Regions from separate parts of the Paenibacillus sp. Dod16 genome, predicted to be linked through region 1. Evidence: riboswitches for the same ligand, from Rfam matches in the RefSeq annotation. Region 1 holds a riboswitch; the other holds the start of a gene.
The links. A riboswitch is a leader RNA that binds a small molecule or an ion and turns the genes downstream of it on or off. The one in region 1 is predicted to bind cyclic di-AMP.
Positions count from the first base shown of each region.

Region 1 (8,989 bases):
AACGGATGTAACCCAAGAACAGGAAGTTGCAAATATGGTGAAGCAGACGGTTGAGCATTTTGGCCGTGTCGATGTATTGTTCGCCAATGCAGGCATTGCTCATGATGCTCCTGCCGATCAGTTGTCGATGGACAACTGGCAAAGAACGATTGATATTAATCTGACAGGAGTGTTCCTGTGCGATAAATATGTAATCCAGCAAATGTTATCCCAAGGAACCGGAGGGGCGATCGTAAACTGCGGCTCAATCCATAGCCATGTCGGAAAAGCGGGCGTTACCGCCTATGCTTCCGCTAAGGGAGGCGTTAAGCTGTTAACCCAGTCGATGAGCGCAGATTATGCTCCTAAAGGGATCCGGGTTAATGCCGTATGTCCGGGATATATCGATACTCCTCTTATTCAGGGAAGAACGGAAGCGATCACCCAGCACCTGGTCGGCCTTCATCCGATGGGCCGCTTGGGACAGCCGGAAGAAGTAGCCAAAGCCGTGTTGTTCCTCGCCAGTGAAGATGCGTCCTTCATTACAGGCACGAGCTTGCTGGTGGATGGCGGATATACAGCCGTGTAAATAAAGCAAAGCCCCGATATAAAATCGGGGCTTTTTTTTGCAGGTGGAAAACGAAACTTATATAATGCTGACACCAGCGCTGCCGTAACCTGCCACTGCAGTGACAAGTGTTGCGCCAGCTGCGGTTGCCGAGAATACCATTAACAGGCGTGTATTGGCCGGCACCGGAATAGCCAGGCCTTCTACGAAGCCGTTGCTTACCGTACCGAGAGCGAGAACGCCCGTAAGAGGCGGAGCCAGCGTAACAAGAGCGCCTGGTACCGGTGCGAAAATGTTGCTTGTAGCCGGCGCACTGTACAGTTGTGCTGTAATTGTAACGGTAGTTCCCAGCAGGGAAAGCGCCACAGTAGTGCTAAAGGTAGCGGAGATGCCAGTGATGGTACCGGCTCGTGGCGTGTTAAACGCCATGTTAAGCAGAGTTCCAGCGGCTCCAGTGAGGTCAATCGTACCGCCAGCCAGCGTAAACGTATTGGCCGAGTTACCAAATCCTACGAGACCAACGGATCCGACTAATCCGCCTAAAACGGTGGTCAGAGCAAGCGGTATGCCGGATGCGAATGGGATGATGGCTCCTCCGGCGGCTGCTCCTGTAGCCCCTGTTGCCCCAGTAGCTCCAGTAGCTCCAGTAGGTCCCGCAGGTCCGACAGGTCCGACAGGCCCGACAGGTCCAGCAGGTCCGGCAGGTCCAGCAGGTCCTGCAATACCAGTTGTCGGTCCGGCAGGTCCCACAGGCCCGATAGGTCCGACCGGTCCAACCGGTCCGATAGGACCCTGAGGACCTACAGGTCCACGGATAGCTCTTGGGCATCGACGCTTTTTAATGCCACCGCCGTGGCCTTTATGATCACCATGACCATGAGACGGGCAATGCTTTTTCTTCGCATGAATGACTTTTTTCTCTATTTTTTTAAGAGCACACAATTTTCTCTTTCTAGAAGAACGTTCCAAATGAAGCACCTCCTTTAGATTTTTTCTATACTACGCAAATACTCTCGGTACGGCATGGGTTAATAGCGCATAAATGATAGATAAACACCTATAATTTCCAGAATGTACGCTAGCCCCGGAGGCATTCATCTATTGACGAATAGCAAAACTATAGGATGAATTTCGGATTTCCCTACGATATTCATAGGCTCGGTACGCAGCGGTTCAAAAAAAAAATTTGCGCCGTATTTACGCCGTAAATGTGTGGGGAAAGCTTTCACAATCCGAATGTAATTCATGGCATAAACGATCCACCACATGAATGAGTAAGGGAGGCATGGCAAATGCCTGCTATATAGCGAAAAATGAGACTGGAATAAAATTACTGCATCGTTGGGGGAGAGGCTTGAATGAGGCATTTTTCATGCTTGTCATAGGCCCTGGAAGAGCGGAACTTCCGCCTCTGAATTTCCAGAAAAAGCGGTTAAAGGGGTTTGACTTTTCCTGAAGTTCCCTTTATCATGGACACACGCTTAGTTTCCGGCATACATTTTCCGGAAAGCGGGGGAACCAGTTTCATCAGGGGCGAGTCACTTGGAATCACGAGTGTAGGGTACCATCTTACCCGAGTCCGTCAGCTAACCTCGTCAGCAGTGGATGGGTCTTGCATACATAATGGATGTTCATAACAAAGGCCCTTAATTCTCTTTAGGGGCCTTTTCTCTATTTTTTGACCCCCTGCTGGCGGAGCTATGTCTAGATCCCCTGTTTGGTGGTCTTTTTGTATTCTGCTAAAGAGGAGGGGCAAGGCCTGCAAATGTTTAACCAAAACCAATTAAATCGGTCAGATGGCATTGGGTTTAAGCGTGGAAGGAGATGGATGAATCATCTTCCCTGAAGGTCCGACCCATGCAAGGTATCTGAATACGCTTAAATCCTAGTTAACATATGGGTTAACATGGATAATTTCAACATGCCATTTTTAAGAATACCAAAGTCATAATGAAAGGTTGTGGGAAGTTTTGAAGAGAGTGGTTGTACTGATGTTGTCATTGATTATGGGGGTGTCGCTTGCGGCTTGCGGCGACAAAGGGAGTACATTGGAGCAAGCCATTGAGCAGGGGTATATCACCGTGGGATTTGCGAATGAGAAGCCTTATGCCTATAAAGAGGCCAACGGGGAGCTGACAGGAGAAGCGGTTGAGATTGCGAGGGTTATTTTGGAGCGGCTTGGCATCAAGGAAATGAGGGGAGAGCTTACGGAATTCGGATCGCTGGTTGCCGGACTGCAGGCCGAGCGGTTTGATCTAATTACCGCAGGCATGTTCATTAATCCGGATCGCTGCTCTGCCGTATTGTTTGCTAATCCGGAGTACAGCATCGGGGAAGCCATTGCGGTGAAGCAAGGGAATCCGCTGGGACTTGGAAGTTATGAGGATATTGCCAATCATGACCAAGCTAAGGTCGCCGTTATGACCGGTGCGGTCGAAATCGGCTATATGGAAAAGTCCGGCATTCCTACGGACCGGATTGTGCAGGTCCCCGATCAAGCCTCGGCCATTAGCGCCCTTCAGGCAGACCGGGTGCATGCAATTACCATGACGGGGCCGTCCCTGCAGGCGATGCTGGATTCGGCCAGCGACGACAGCATCGAACGCGTGGCTGATTTCGAGCAGCCGGTCATCGACGGCGAAAGCGTTCGCGGTTATGGAGCTACGGCTTTCCGCCAAGCGGATACCGAGTTCCAGGAGGCTTATAATGCGGAGCTTCAAAAAATGAAGGAGTCGGGCGAGCTGCTGGAAATTTTGCAGAAGTTCGGGTTCACAGAAGAAGAGCTCCCGGGCGAGATGACGGCCGCTGCCCTTTGCGGGGAATAGCATGCCGAATTCGTGGATTGATTTTCTCCCTACGCTGTTGAAAGGGGCGGAGATCACGATTGTAGTTGCTTTCTTTTCAGCCATTCTTGCGGTCGTGATGTCCTTTGCAGCCGGGTTATGCCGACTGTCGAAGCTGTGGATCATTCGCACGTTGACAGCCGTGTACGTGGAAGTCTTTCGGGGGACCTCCTTGCTGGTGCAGCTGTTCTGGTTGTATTTCGCCCTTCCGTTCATCGGCGTCGAGCTTCCGAAAATGCTGGCTGCGATCCTCGCGATCGGACTGAACTTCGGCGCATACGGCTCGGAAATCGTTCGCAGCGCCGTGTTGGCCGTTCCGAAAGGACAATGGGAAGCCGCTGTAGCGCTTAATCTGAAGCCTTGGCAAAGACTGTGGAATGTCATATTGCCTCAAGCGTCCCTGCGAATGCTTCCCCCTTTCGGGAATCAGCTTGTGGAGCTCATCAAATCCACCTCACTGGTTTATTTCATCACGATGGCGGATTTAACGTATCAGGCGATGGTGCTCCGCAATAATTACATCTCCTGGACGACCGAGATTCTGGTGCTGCTGCTCCTCATGTATTTTGTCATTGCTACGCTCGTTTCGCTGGCAGTTCGACTGCTGGAGCGTAAATGGACAGCGGGGAGGTTATAGTCATGTGGGATTGGAACTATGTATGGGATATCCTGCCCCAGCTCTTGAGTGCATTAAAAATGACGGTATGGGTGACGATCTGCGCTTTCGCGGTGGCATTGATCATCGGATTGCTGCTTGCTTTTGCAGTGCGGAGCCGATTTAAGATGCTGTCACTAATAACCAAAGGAATGATCGAATTCATTCGCAATACACCGCTGCTGGTGCAGGTCTTCTTCCTGTATTACAGCCTGCCGCTTCTTACCGGAATCTCCATTCCGGCCTTCTATGCCGGGGTGATCGGTCTCGGGCTGCATTACAGCACATATCTGTCCGAGGTGTACCGATCCGGAATCGAGGGAGTGCCGAAGGGACAATGGGAGGCTGCCACAGCACTGAATTACACGAAAGCCCAAACCTGGCGAAGTATTATCCTGCCGCAAGCGGTGCCGCCGATCATTCCGGTACTGGGTAATTATTTGATTGTTATGTTTAAAGAGACGCCGATTCTATGCGCCATAACGCTTGTGGAGATGATGCTGACGGCTAAAAATATCGTGTCGCAGTCGTTCCGTGCATTTGAACCGTATACGATGGTCGGGATTCTGTTCCTGGTCATCAGTTATATCGCCTCATTGCTTGTGCAAAGGCTGGAAAAACGCATGAATCTGCAGCGTGGAAAATAAAAGGAGGGAATCAATTGAATGCCGTTGTGATCGATGAGCAGGCGGAAGCGTCGAAGGTGCCGCAGCAGGAGGGAAATCCCGTTACCGCTACGGGTACAAAGCCGATTGTGAAATATACCGGCGTGACCAAGTCGTTTGGTGATCTACAGGTGCTTAAAGGCATCGATCTGGAGATGCAGCCTGGAGAAAAGGTGGCTGTGATCGGTCCAAGCGGATCGGGCAAAACAACGATGGGCCGGATGCTGATGACGCTGGAAGAACCCACCGAGGGAACCATCGAGGTTGATGGTGAGCTGCTCTGGCATATGGAAGAGAAGGGCAAGCTGGTTCGGGCCAATGAAAAGCATTTGCACCGGATGCGCTGCAATGTCGGCATGGTCTTTCAGCATTTCAATCTGTTCCCGCACATGAACGTGCTTCGGAATGTGACGGAGGCCCCGCGCAAAGTGCTGGGTTTATCCAAGGAGGAGGCGGAGGAGCGGGCCGTCTCCATGCTCAGTAAGGTCGGTTTGGCCGACAAATTGAAGATGTACCCGTCCAATCTGTCCGGGGGCCAGAAGCAGCGGGTTGCCATCGCCAGAGCGCTGGTCATGCGGCCAAAGGTTATGGTGTTTGACGAGGTGACCTCGGCGCTTGATCCCGAGCTGGTCGGCGAAGTGCTGGAGGTCATCCGGGAAATCGCGGAGGAAGGCGAAATGGCCATGATGCTGATTACGCATGAGATGGATTTTGCGAAGGAAATCGCGGACCGCGTCATCTTCGGAGCCGAGGGAAGGATCGTTGAGCAGGGCACGCCGGAGGAGATATTCGATAATCCCCAGAGCGAGCGGCTGCAGAGCTTCCTGCAGCGATTCCGTTCCAACGGAAATTAGTTCTGGAAAGAGGTGATTGTATAGAATGGCTGTGGATACCGATACCGAAATTGTTTACCGAAGACCGAAAGCCCGGGATGGTACCCGGGTGTGGGAGCTTATACGCGACACCGGATCGCTTGATCTGAACTCTCCCTATTGCTACATGCTGCTTGGAGATTACTTCCATGATACCTGCATGATTGCCGAGCATGAAGGAGATATCATCGGTTTTATTTCCGCCTTCCGTTCTCCTCGCAATCCGGAGACGCTGTTCGTATGGCAAGTGGCCGTTGCTAATTCGCATCGGAGGCAAGGCGTTGCAAAGGCAATGCTGACAAATCTGATGAATCAGAAGGCATGCCATGGCGTCCGTTACATTGAAGCTACGGTATCGCCGAGTAACATGGCGTCCCGTCGTTTGTTTCTCGGTTATGCCGAGGAGAAATCCATTCCCAGCACCGTAACCGTAGGTTATGGAGCAGAGATGTTCCCCGATGGAACGTCCCATGAAGATGAGCCGTTATTCGTGATTGGCCCCTTTTTCAATGACATTTAAACAATTGGAGGGAACTATGGACAACCAAGTCATGGAGAAACCGAAGCTTACTGTGTTTAACAAGCTGGAATCGGAAGTAAGAAGCTATTGCCGGAGCTTTCAGACGGTTTTTGACAAGGCCCGAAATGCGAAGCTGTGGGATACGCAGGGGAATGAATACATTGATTTTTTTGCGGGAGCCGGGGCTTTGAATTACGGACATAACAATGAGAAGATTCGCGAGAAGGTAGTCGACTACATCCTGAAGGATGGCGTCACGCATAGCCTGGATATGGCTACGGGTGCGAAGGAAACGTTTCTGACCCGATTTCAGGAGATCATCCTGAAGCCGCGCGGGTGGGATCACAAAGTGATGTTCCCCGGTCCGACCGGAACGAATGCCGTAGAAGCCGCGCTCAAAATCGCCCGTAAAGTGACAGGGCGCAGCACCGTTCTGTGCTTCACGAATGCCTTTCATGGCATGTCGCTCGGATCGCTGGCGGTAACCGGCAACTCCTTCAAGCGCCAGGGTGCCGGCGTGGATCTAAGTCACTCCGTGTTTATGCCGTATGACGGTTACTTTGGTGACGACGTGGATACGATGGCATATATGGAGAAACTTCTGGATGATCCGGGAAGCGGAATTCCGCTGCCGGCCGCAGTGATCGTCGAGGCGGTGCAGGGGGAAGGCGGATTGAACGCCGCCAGCCGGGAATGGCTGCAGAAGCTTGCGCGCATCTGCAAGGATAAGGGAATGCTGCTGATTTTGGATGATATCCAGATGGGCTGCGGCCGAACCGGTCCGTTCTTTAGTTTTGATGATGCCGGTATTGAACCGGATATCATATGCCTCTCGAAATCGATTGGCGGCTTTGGCTTGCCGATGGCGATTACGCTGATCAAACCGGAGATTGATATTTGGGAGCCGGGGGAGCATAACGGTACCTTCCGGGGCAATAATCTCGGATTCGTTGCCGCAGCCGAAGCGCTGAATTATTGGAAAACGAAAGATTTTCAGCTTGATATCGGCATCAGGGAAAATCGGATTCGCCAATCATTGGAAGGCGTTGTGAAGGATTATCCTCAGCTCGGCGGCGAAATCCGCGGCAGAGGCATGATTCAGGGGGTTGCTTTCGATAAGCCGGAGCTCGCAGGCAGGCTGTCCGAGATGGCCTTCGAGCATGGACTGATTATGGAAACGTCCGGTCCGTATAGCGAAGTGGCAAAGCTAATGCCGCCGCTTACGATTGAAATGAACACATTGGCAGAGGGATTGGGGATATTTGAGAACAGTATGAAACAATTAGCAGCAGAGGAGAGGTTGTCATGATTGTTAAACATTTGGAAGAGATCGTGGATACCAAAGACGATATCGATACCCAGACATGGAACTCGAGAAGGCTTCTGCTTACAAAAGACGGCATGGGCTTCTCGCTCAATGATACCCTCATCAAGGCGGGAACGGAGACGCTGATCTGGTACAAAAACCACGTCGAAGCCGTGTACTGCATCGAAGGCGAGGGGGAAATCGAGATTGTCGGGGGTGAAACGCACCCTATTTCCCCAGGCATGATGTATGCGCTGGACGGTCACGAGAAGCATTATTTGAGAGCTCGTTCGCAGATGCGGATGGTTTGCGTATTCAATCCGCCGCTTACCGGCGCGGAAGTTCATGACGAGGAAGGAACCTACCCGCTGCTTGCCCCAAATTTGGACTAAGGAGATGATATGCGATGAGTAATAATCATGTGTCGGCCCTTCAGGAAAAAGAACTAGACGTTTATCCTTCAAGAGTGCATTCGGAACCCCGGATCCTAAAGAGACAGGATCCTGTCGTTCATTCGGAATGGACACCGGATGCTGCGTTAACGCAGGAGCAATCCGACTTCTATGAGCGCAACGGATATTTATTCCTGGAAGACTTCTTTGGTCGAGAGGAGCTGTCGGTATATCAGGCGGAAGCCCGCAGTTTGCAGGTATCGGCAAGAGAGCTGGATAAGGATGAAGTGATCCGGGAGCCGGGTGGGAACGAAGTTCGATCGGTCTTTGCGGTGCACGAGAGCCATGAAGTGTTCAAGAAGCTGTCCCGGCATCCGAGACTCTTGGCGATCATGGAGTATCTCTTGGGAAGCGAGACGTATATCCATCAATCGCGGATTAATTACAAGCCGGGCTTCACGGGCAAAGAGTTCTATTGGCACTCTGATTTCGAAACATGGCATGTTGAGGATGGCATGCCTCGTATGAGAGCTTTGAGCTGCTCCATTGCTCTGGAGGATAACTACTCTTATAACGGACCGCTTATGGTTGTGCCTGGATCGCATAAGGAATTCGTGGCCTGCATCGGCCAAACGCCGGAGAATCACTTCAAGGATTCCCTGCGCAAACAGGAATACGGCGTTCCGGATCATGACAGCCTGACACGCATGGTGCAGAAAAGCGGTATCGACACACCTGTCGGTAAAGCCGGTTCAATCGTGATTTTTGACTGCAATATTATGCATGGTTCGAACAGCAATATTACGCCGATGCCGCGCAGCAATATCTTTATGGTTTACAACAGCGTGGAGAATAAGGTCAAGCAGCCGTATTCGGGCCAGAAGCCAAGACCAGAGTACATCGCCACCCGCGATTCTTTATGATCTCGCTGTCACTTATCGGCTCCATCATCGGCATCAACGTGGTTTATGTCTCGATCTTTTCGCTGCGTCTGATTCTGATGATCAAAGGCAGGAGAGGGATCGCCTCTCTCCTGGCCATGCTGGAGGTATTCGTTTACTTGCTCGGCCTTAATCTCGTCCTGCAAAATCTGGACAATCCCTTTAATATGGCGGCCTATTGCCTGGGCTTCGGCCTTGGCGTATATGCCGGCAGTCGGATCGAAGAGTATCTGGCACTCGGGTACATC
Region 1 covers NZ_JBNDYG010000039.1:5,502-14,490, reverse strand. The annotation lists gene ACPV3A_RS26445 (SDR family NAD(P)-dependent oxidoreductase) at 1-568, shown strand, start outside; gene ACPV3A_RS26440 (exosporium glycoprotein BclB-related protein) at 626-1,516, opposite strand; cyclic di-AMP (ydaO/yuaA leader) riboswitch at 2,016-2,161, shown strand; gene ehuB (ectoine/hydroxyectoine ABC transporter substrate-binding protein EhuB) at 2,539-3,372, shown strand; gene ehuC (ectoine/hydroxyectoine ABC transporter permease subunit EhuC) at 3,374-4,027, shown strand; gene ehuD (ectoine/hydroxyectoine ABC transporter permease subunit EhuD) at 4,030-4,692, shown strand; gene ehuA (ectoine/hydroxyectoine ABC transporter ATP-binding protein EhuA) at 4,707-5,564, shown strand; gene ectA (diaminobutyrate acetyltransferase) at 5,590-6,102, shown strand; gene ectB (diaminobutyrate--2-oxoglutarate transaminase) at 6,119-7,411, shown strand; gene ACPV3A_RS26405 (ectoine synthase) at 7,408-7,800, shown strand; gene thpD (ectoine hydroxylase) at 7,815-8,723, shown strand; gene ACPV3A_RS26395 (DUF2179 domain-containing protein) at 8,720-8,989, shown strand, end outside.

Region 2 (8,989 bases), on a different contig from region 1:
CGAAGGTCATCTTGACCAGCTTCGGAATCTTTTTTAGCTCGACTAGCGGAAATCCGATGAATAAAGTTGCTGCCGTACCGCCAAGAATGATTAGATAGGCTGCCGGATTATACAAAGCGAGAAGGGAGGCACCTTTCAGGATCATGCCCACCAGTACCGCGACGATACCGATTATTAAGCCTATAATTGTTGAAATTTCCATACCACACCTCATCCGTGAGAAATAAAATAACGAATCCATTCGTCAGAACGGCTCTCATGGAGAACCGGGCCCCTTATGTGGGGCGTTATCCTATTTATCGTCAGGTCGGGCTTTTTTTTTTAGTTGTAATTTCCGGTATAATGGAAGGAAGGGAAACGAAGCTAAGTACGGCAAGGAAAGGAGTGATTAAGATGGGCGTTAAGCACGGAAGGGATTATGGCGAAATTCTGGCAGAACTGACCGAGGCGGTCGGGCGAATTTCCGACAGCTATGTCTTCTTTGAAATGGAAGCTGAGGATTGGGGCAATTTGGGTGAAGCCGAGCGAAATGAGGTCCATGAGGCGCTGGCAGAGGATTTGTTCTATGCGCTGGGCACAGAGCCGGTGATTAATGTTGGCAGCGGCGTGGTCATGCATGATCAGACGAACCATCGAATACATATTTTGATTGGTGAGGAAGAGTTGGCTTTTGTGGCCCTTGTGTAATCACTCCAGTTATCAACAGATACAGGGCAGAATAGAATAGATGACAGATAGCCCATATTACGGTTAGTCGGCTTTAAGATAGGTTTTTTTCGGGGAGGAAGATAAAAGATGCTTTATACGCAGCAAGAAGTAGAGGCTCATCTGGAAAAGCTTGAGGGTTGGGAATTTGAACAAGGGAGATGGATTGTACGAAAGTATACCTTCTCCTCCTTCATGAAGGGAATCGCTTTTGTTGATGAAGTGGCAGCTATTTCGGAAGCTTTCGGACATCACCCCTACATCACCATAGATTATAAAGTCGTTACACTTCGTCTCACTTCTTGGGACGACGGTGGCATTACGGCTGTGGATATTAAGGAAGCGCAGCAGTTTAACGAAGCCTATGAGAAGAGTCGTTCGAAGGATGGCAAGTCGGGACAATAGAACGGGGAGACCATTAGTCCCTTTAGAGGTCCCGAATATGTAAAAAAACACGCTTGCACCGGGAACAACTCCAGGTGCAAGCGTGTTTTGCGTATAAGCTGATTTATTTTTTCTCAGCAAGGTACAGCGCGATGTTTGCGATTTCTTCAGGTTTAAGTTGGTCTTTAAAGGAAGGCATTCCCTTACGACCTTTAGTTACAACGTTGAAGATCGCGTCCGCATCCATGTGTCCGCCTACTTGATTCAAAGCCGGCCCAGCGCCGCCTTGAAGTTGGTCGCCGTGACAGCTAATGCAGCTTGCTTTCAGTGTGGCTTCCGCTGCGGCTGCATCGAGAGTCACTTCCGGCATGGTCGGCTTCTCTTCCTGAGCTACCTGTTCCTTACCTGGGAGCGTAAACATCAGCGCGATAGCCAACGCACATGCGACGAAGAACAATCCGCTCATGATCCATTTTTGCATCGTCATATCGTCCCTTCTATGTATACTGCACTTTTGCACTTGTCTCCATTATAAACCAACATCCATAGACAGCATAGCCAGTTGTGACAAAAAAAGCAACTATACGGCGTAGCTTCATAAAAAGTACACAAAATTGTACTTTTTCATATAGACAAAGATTACTATTCCTCATTTGTCGGGGGCTCATACACCATACAGTGGAAAAGGGCGTTGCCCGTTGGCGTAAGCCGCTCATACGTATCGGTGATGTGAAAGCCTGCCCTTTGATAAGCGCGGATTGCTCGCTCATTCCAGGTCATTACCTCAAGGTCAATTTCGTCGGCAGGCCGCCTCCGTCTGGCTTCCCGGACAATCGTCTGCATAAATCGTTTACCCATTCCATGCCCGCACCAATCAGGCCGCATGCCAAGTCCAATTCGTGTCACCTCATGCATCGGAAACAGCTGGGCAAATCCCCAGAGGGCCTCCCGCTCATCCAGAACCGAGATGTACTGTCTTCGGCGAATGTCCGGATCGCCAAACTCCACCTCAAGCCCTTTCATCTGCTCCCAGGGAAGAAAGCCATAGATATTATAGGGGGGAGGGTAGGCCCAGGCGCATATTTCTTCGGCGTGCTCTTCACGCATGACCACGGTGTGAAATGTAATCGGTGTGGCATCCATTTGCGAAGTCCTCCTATCGTCTGCATAAATAATAACCATATTACGAGCATCCAGGTTGCATCAAAAAAGCCCGCCAAAGAGAGGTAAGGGCTCCTTTAACGGGCAAGCATTATGTATAGGGAAGATTAGCCTCTATAGCTTAGGATGATTCACCGACCGACTCTTCATACTTATCATCGCTCATGATACGCTTTGCACCCACGTACCGCTGATCGTAGTAATCCTCTGCCAGGCGGTTGATAACCACGCCGCGGTTGGAGGAAGCATGGGCGAATTTGCCATCGCCGACATAAATGCCGACGTGGGAGATGCCCTGGCCCGATGTGTTGAAGAACACCAAATCGCCAGCGCGCAGCTCCTTACGGGACACGCTTGTCCCCATGTCGAATTGAGAGCCGGATTGATGCGGGAGCTTCAGACCGAGTTTAGCATAAACATACATGGTGAAGCCGGAACAGTCAAAACCGCTCGTGGTTGTACCACCGTAGCTGTATCTTGTACCTAGAACCTTATCGATTTCCTGATCCAGCGCATGATCAGCAAAGACGCTGCCAACGCCCAAAGTGAACAACAGCGTGATACTTAGGGCTGCTGTCGATAATGTTTTCTTCAGCATGGAAAGCTCCTTTTCGATGCCGCGAGGCATAGCAATCTATATATTAAAGCACTTACATTAATGACAAAGTTGTTACTGCGTCCATTCTATCAGACAGCAAGCGAGATTGGCAATTATTTCTTGGTGAATTTCGCTATTTTTCAATAGCATTAGCTGTCGAAGCACCAAGGAAAATCAATATTTTTCCAAAATGGGTGTTTAATGAAGGGAGAGAAGGGTATATAAAGGATAGATGATGTGAAGACATGGCGAAGTGAAGTGAACTTGTATAATAAATTTTATTTTTTTTCGAAAAGCGGGAACTTTTTTGCTGTCCTGAACGTTATAAAGGTATACACACAATCAACAAAAGAAAAAAGCCGCTGGATGAGATCGGCACAATCTCATAAACCCAGGGCTTTCTTGTAAGAGTAAATCAATTAAGTTCCAACATTAATTGTAGTTCACAGCTACAGATTTGTACGTATTCTGACTCATAATTCTCTTAGCGCCTACATATCGGTTAGCGTAATAGCTCTGGCTCAGCGGACTGATAATGACACCGCGCGAAGATGAAGAATGAGCGAATTTGCCGCTCCCGACATAAATACCCACATGAGATACACCTCTACCGGATGTGTTGAAGAACACGAGATCGCCAGCTTTCAGGTTGCTCTTGGATACGGCCGTACCTACTTTGTATTGAGCTGCAGACGTACGGGGCAGGCTAAGACCAAGCTTTTTGTAAACATAGCTGGTGAATCCGGAGCAGTCAAATCCATTCGTTGTAGTTCCACCTGTTTTGTAAGAAACACCAATGGCTGGTTTGATTGCAGTATTTAATTTGGAATCGGCGAAAGCGCTTCCGGTCCCTAATGTGAGTGCGAGTGCGAGGCCTAGAGAAACAGCCGTTAACTTCTTTTTCAAAACAAAAGCCCCTTCCATTGCCTGCGAGGTTAGCTTAAGGGTTCGGTTGAAGGTCCCCTATGATCCCTCTCTTGCGAGATCAATTCACCCAAAACGGATCCCCCGCTTCCCATATCGTTATGGGAATTCGGCTCCTTAAAATGTTGATGAACCCATTCATTGACGTTTGACGTTCCAACATAGTTAGCGAATTACAACGTTCTTACATAAAAAGTTACAGTAAAGATGACAAAGTTGTTACTAACATATTCGTTATTTTAGCAGAGTATTAACAATTTGGCAAACGAGGAAACATTATTTTTAAACAAAAAAACCTGTCCCCATCTTGAGGGAACAGGTTTTTTTGTAATTTGGCGTTCAGAAATTTGTAATATAGAGGATAAATGAACTCTTATTCTCTGTAAAATCTAGCGCGGGATAGAAACGTGTCGCTTCTGATTACAGCTTATTCACGAGTGTTTCATTATTTTAGGGTGACGAATTGTAACCATTAAGGATGCTGTGAGGAGGAATCTCTCCACAAATGATATTGAGCGGACATTGCCCAAATTTGGAAAAGTCCATTCAGGAAATAAGAGGCCTGCTGAATAATTAAGCCGATCAACCCGGCCCAGAAGAGCGAGGCCGAGCTCAGGAGCAGCAGAATGACACAGGCGGATCCGCCGATGGTGATGGATAACAGCATTGCTGTGCCCAAGCGGCGGAAGAGCGCATGGATAGAGCTGATCATGCTGGAATCGCCGGTACGGCCAAATTGCATATAGAGCAATAACAGGCGGATCAGATAGGCGTACAAGAACCAGCCAGCTGCATAGGGCAGTGCATGAAGCAGCAGTACAGGCTCCTGAATTCCATTCAGCAGAATCGGGAGGATTTTGGGCAGAATCCAGTAACCGGGTGCGAAGGTGAGAATAAGCTCAACCAGATAGAATAGCGTTACGGGTTTCCACAGTTTCCGCATGCCAGTGAAGAAGAATAAACCGCGCTCGCCCTTGGCTTCCTGGTGAAGGTTGTAGAAGATGCCGGCCCGAATGAGCGGGGTGAGGATCATCCGGATCAGGAGCAAACCGGCCAAAAGCCATCCGTAAGTGTGTACTGTGCTGCTCAAGGAAAGGCTCATCTCGCCCTCGTAGAAGAATAAAAGACGGCTGAGCTCGTTAGGGGCGGAATCCGGATATCGCATCAGAAGGGGGACGACTGCCGATTTTACGAGTCGGTACAGGCAATATCCCCACAGCAAACGGTATAAGAAGAGCAGAATCGAGACGTATAGCTGGTCTTTAACACTGATCCACCCTTGGCCTGCGTAACTTTTCATGTGCTCCCCCCTCACCATGACAGGCTGCCGAACAGCGTCTCCACAAGCTTGGTAATACTGAGATTCCAGCGTGTAACCACCGTCGGATCCATTCCTGCCTTCATATAGTTATTAATGTGTTTATTCTCCAGGACGATGGAGTACTTCGGATCAACCATGGCCCAGGCGAGCGGAGAGCTGTATTCCAGGGTGTAAGCCACTTTGCCGTCTTTGCCGCTCCAGGTTCGTTCCACCGTTTTGCCGTCCTCAAAGGCGAACACGATCGGCACATCGGTGATATCCCCGTCCTTGCTCGTAATCTGGACCGTGGACTCATACCGAGGATTTTCAGCCGTGCCTGTATTTTTGGTTTTGATCACGTCGATGGCGACATCCGCCATCTGGCTTCCATATACATATTGGTCAAAATACGACTGCCAGGACGTTTTGCTTACTTGCTCGACGACTTTCTGAAAGTCAGATGTGGTTGGATGCTTGAACCGGTATTTCTGGGCATAGGTATGCATAATCTTGCCCATCATCTGTGGACCGACCTGCCGTTCGATGCCTTGCAGCACCAGCTTGCCCCTCGTATATACATTCAGTGCGTAGTTTTCGTGAGAGCTGTATTTCCAGGATTCCATCTTCAGCGGTGCAGGGGAAGTAATGGATGCTCCCTGAGCCGCCGTATTGGAGGTAATACCGTATTCTTTTTCCATCACTCGTTCTTCTGCATAGGTTGCAAAGGCCTCGTCCAGCCACGCTTCCTCAAATTCGTTACTTGCAATCATTCCGTAAAAATATTGATGGGCGATCTCATGAATAACGGTCCGCTCCAGTTCATATCCCGGCGAATCGTTCTTGGCACCGAAGGCTGTGACCAGCGTCGGGTATTCCATGCCGCCTGCACCGTTGCCCGATTCAGGCGGAACGACGATGGACAACGTGGAGTACGGATAGGTTCCGTACCATTTTCCAAACGAAGCGAGTGCCGACTTGGCGGCATCAAAGTAACGCTCCTTTAAGTCTTTATGGGCTGGATCGAGATACAGCTTGATGCGGACGCCAGGTACGCCTGGTGCGGAGAATGCTTCTTCTGCCGTGACAAAGTTTGGCGATGCCGACCAGGCAAAATCATGCACGTCATCCGCGTAAAACTGATAAATTTTTTCCCCGTTTGATTTTTGGGCAGGCTTGGTAGGGAATCCGGTCGCGGCGACAATGTAATTTTCGGGCACTCGAATGCGAACGCTGTAAATGCCGAAGTTGGAATAGAATTCGGAGTTGCCGTGGTATTGATGAAGATTCCAGCCTTCCTCTGCTCTTCCGCGAAGACCGGCCGGTTCATAGACCGAAATTTTCGGAAACCATTGGCCAGCCATAATAAAATTCTCGGTGGTTCCCATGCGGGCAAATATTTTGGGAAGCTCGACCTCGAACTCCAAATGAATGGTAACACTCTCCCCGCTCTTGATGGGTTTAGGCAACCTTAGCTTGGCAAGGCTGTGATCCTTGATGTTGCCGTCGTCAGGTTGAACAAATTGAAGACGATGGGTCAGGGCCAGTCCTTCGGTTGTTTTCACGCTGGTAATGGTCATGGAGCCGTATCCGTCATCTGGCATGGGATCGGAACGAAGCCTGCCGCCCGATTCCTTCATAAAAGTCGTATCATTGGAAGCAAAAGCATTGGGATACAGATGAAAGTACAGCTCGTTTACGCTTTTTTTGCCTGGATGAGTCCAAGTGAGTGTCTGTTTGCCCTTAAGCTTGTTCTCCTCAGGCTCGTACCGAACATCCATATGATATTCCACCAGCCGGTCGCTTAAGGCCGGAGCGGGAATATTAGGCTGCACCTTAGGCGGTGAGAGCGGGGCCTTCTCCACGGCAGAGGCGGAGGGCTTGCCCGCATTTGGGGCAAGAGCAGACGCTGAGGACCCTGGATTCAGAAATATCGGCATCGATCCTGCAAGCAAACCTAGGGCAAGCAGGGATGATAGAAAGACTTTGGCACGTGGTGGGACCATATCGAACAACCTCCCGTTGACAAGCATCTAGTGCATGTATATGTTTGCTTTTGGGGGATTATTAGTTAAAATAAAATTATTGGGACATGGTTATCAATTTAGCAGCTGATACGTAAGCATCGGCTCTGATATAGGAGGTCGGCAGCAGTGGAGAATGAAGAGCAGAAGCAGGGTGCGAAGAAACCGATTGCTTTGAATATTATTAATAGCAAGAGTAAGCATAAAGGGTTTGGATCAGGCTCCATCGATCTGAACAGTCTGTCACCCGTCATTATCGATAATGGCGAGGCCCGAGTGGATATTGGGGCCATGCATGCCAAGAGTAAGGTGGAGAAGGGTATCCGTTTCAGCATGAACCGGGATGAAGTGCCCAATGGACGACAGGTATGGATCGTGTGGGTGGCTGTAGATCGTACGGCGGAAGGACAGCATTATGCAGGCATGACCGCCTGTGAAATGTGGATCGACCAGGAGGCCCGTCGCGGCTGGAAGATCCTCGCCGATCATGTGAATAAAATGGATGCGGCGATGAAGCGCAAGATCATTCTGGATGGTCTTGGCGACGTCGAGAAGAAGGCACTGCGCGAGCTGCTGATTTCGCGTAACGAGGAATGGTGGAATGCATCGCCAGAGGAATTCAGGGAAGCACTTCAGACAGCGGAATGATACAATAAATTAAAGAAGCCTTTCCAAAAAGGACGAACATGAAGAAGACCGGTTGGATTCGTAAATGAATCCGGCCGGTCTTCTACTTATTTGCATATCGATTAGAATGGAAGGGGGTAGGTCAGCTTTTCTTTTTGATCGAGAAACGGATTGTTGTATTGGAACGTCAGCTTGCCGCTGGCATATCCGAGATACGTAAGGCCGTCACCAATGAAGCCCACCTCATTCGGCGGCATTTCCTCTATGACCTTGATGGTTTCCTCGTCCAGAAGCTCAGGATAGATAAGCTCGGCTGTCTTGCCAGTCGGATGGACGATATACAGGGTCGCCTTCGTGTATGGTCGGACGAGCAGGAAGTCCTGTTCAATCGCTTCTACGATAAAACTATCCTTTACTCCCGTGAGCGCGGCCAGGTCATAAGTTTTGACCGTTTTGCCCATCGGATGAACCAGCTCAAGCGTACTGCCGTTCATCATGGCAATATTGCCTTTGTAGCTGAGTTGGTCCGGATGGTAGTTGATCCCGGCAAAATTGGAATGATTGGTTTTGGATAGCTTCAGGATTTTCTTGTCCTGTATGAGCACCCGGTATCTTCTCTCATGAATATGAGGTTCGCCGTAATAATTGGACAAGTCGACCACGTAGGTATTGCTATTGATGCGATGTGCGCTTAAGCTGACTTGATCGATCTCCTCAACCGGGATTATACCAACTTGGGCTGGCGTGGATCCGGCTTTACCCATCGAGAGCATACCATTCTCGCGATTTACCCAGAACAGCATATTGGCCTTGGAAGCATAGGCATATTTTGACCAAGCATCAAAGGTCGTTCTAAGCCCGGATTTGCTGTCATATTTCAGAGGGATGCCGAAAGCTTTGGTAATCAGACTGGCTGGAACATAAGTCACGCCTTTCTTCACGACCGGAGCCGCCTCAAGCTTGAGAGGGGTCCCCTTGGCATTGACTGCGCGCGACTGTCCGATGATAATGCGAACAGACTGTGTCGGGCTGTTAATATACAGCTCTTTTTTTCCCGGGATCGTCAACTGCAGCTGCAGTTGTTCGGAAACTTCCTTCAACGGAATGAATACGACGCCTTTATTCGTATAAGGTTTATGTTTCACGTCCAGCGTGCTCCAGTTTGCCTTGCTCTGTGATGTGGAGGCTGCTGCCGCATGGGCAGGAATCGTTATGAGCGATGAGGACGTAAGCAATAAAGACATGGCTATGGATGCGGTACCTGCTAAT
Region 2 covers NZ_JBNDYG010000017.1:50,102-59,090, reverse strand. The annotation lists gene motA (flagellar motor stator protein MotA) at 1-202, opposite strand, end outside; gene ACPV3A_RS14995 (hypothetical protein) at 394-687, shown strand; gene ACPV3A_RS14990 (4a-hydroxytetrahydrobiopterin dehydratase) at 796-1,110, shown strand; gene ACPV3A_RS14985 (c-type cytochrome) at 1,214-1,570, opposite strand; gene ACPV3A_RS14980 (GNAT family N-acetyltransferase) at 1,732-2,232, opposite strand; gene ACPV3A_RS14975 (C40 family peptidase) at 2,372-2,845, opposite strand; gene ACPV3A_RS14970 (C40 family peptidase) at 3,281-3,754, opposite strand; cyclic di-AMP (ydaO/yuaA leader) riboswitch at 3,758-3,897, opposite strand; gene ACPV3A_RS14965 (hypothetical protein) at 4,245-5,072, opposite strand; gene ACPV3A_RS14960 (M1 family metallopeptidase) at 5,084-7,075, opposite strand; gene ACPV3A_RS14955 (YwhD family protein) at 7,223-7,741, shown strand; gene ACPV3A_RS14950 (copper amine oxidase N-terminal domain-containing protein) at 7,843-8,989, opposite strand, start outside.
Region 2: it holds a riboswitch for cyclic di-AMP, as region 1 does, so the genes downstream of both, ACPV3A_RS14970 (C40 family peptidase) here and ehuB (ectoine/hydroxyectoine ABC transporter substrate-binding protein EhuB) in region 1, are expected to answer to the same signal.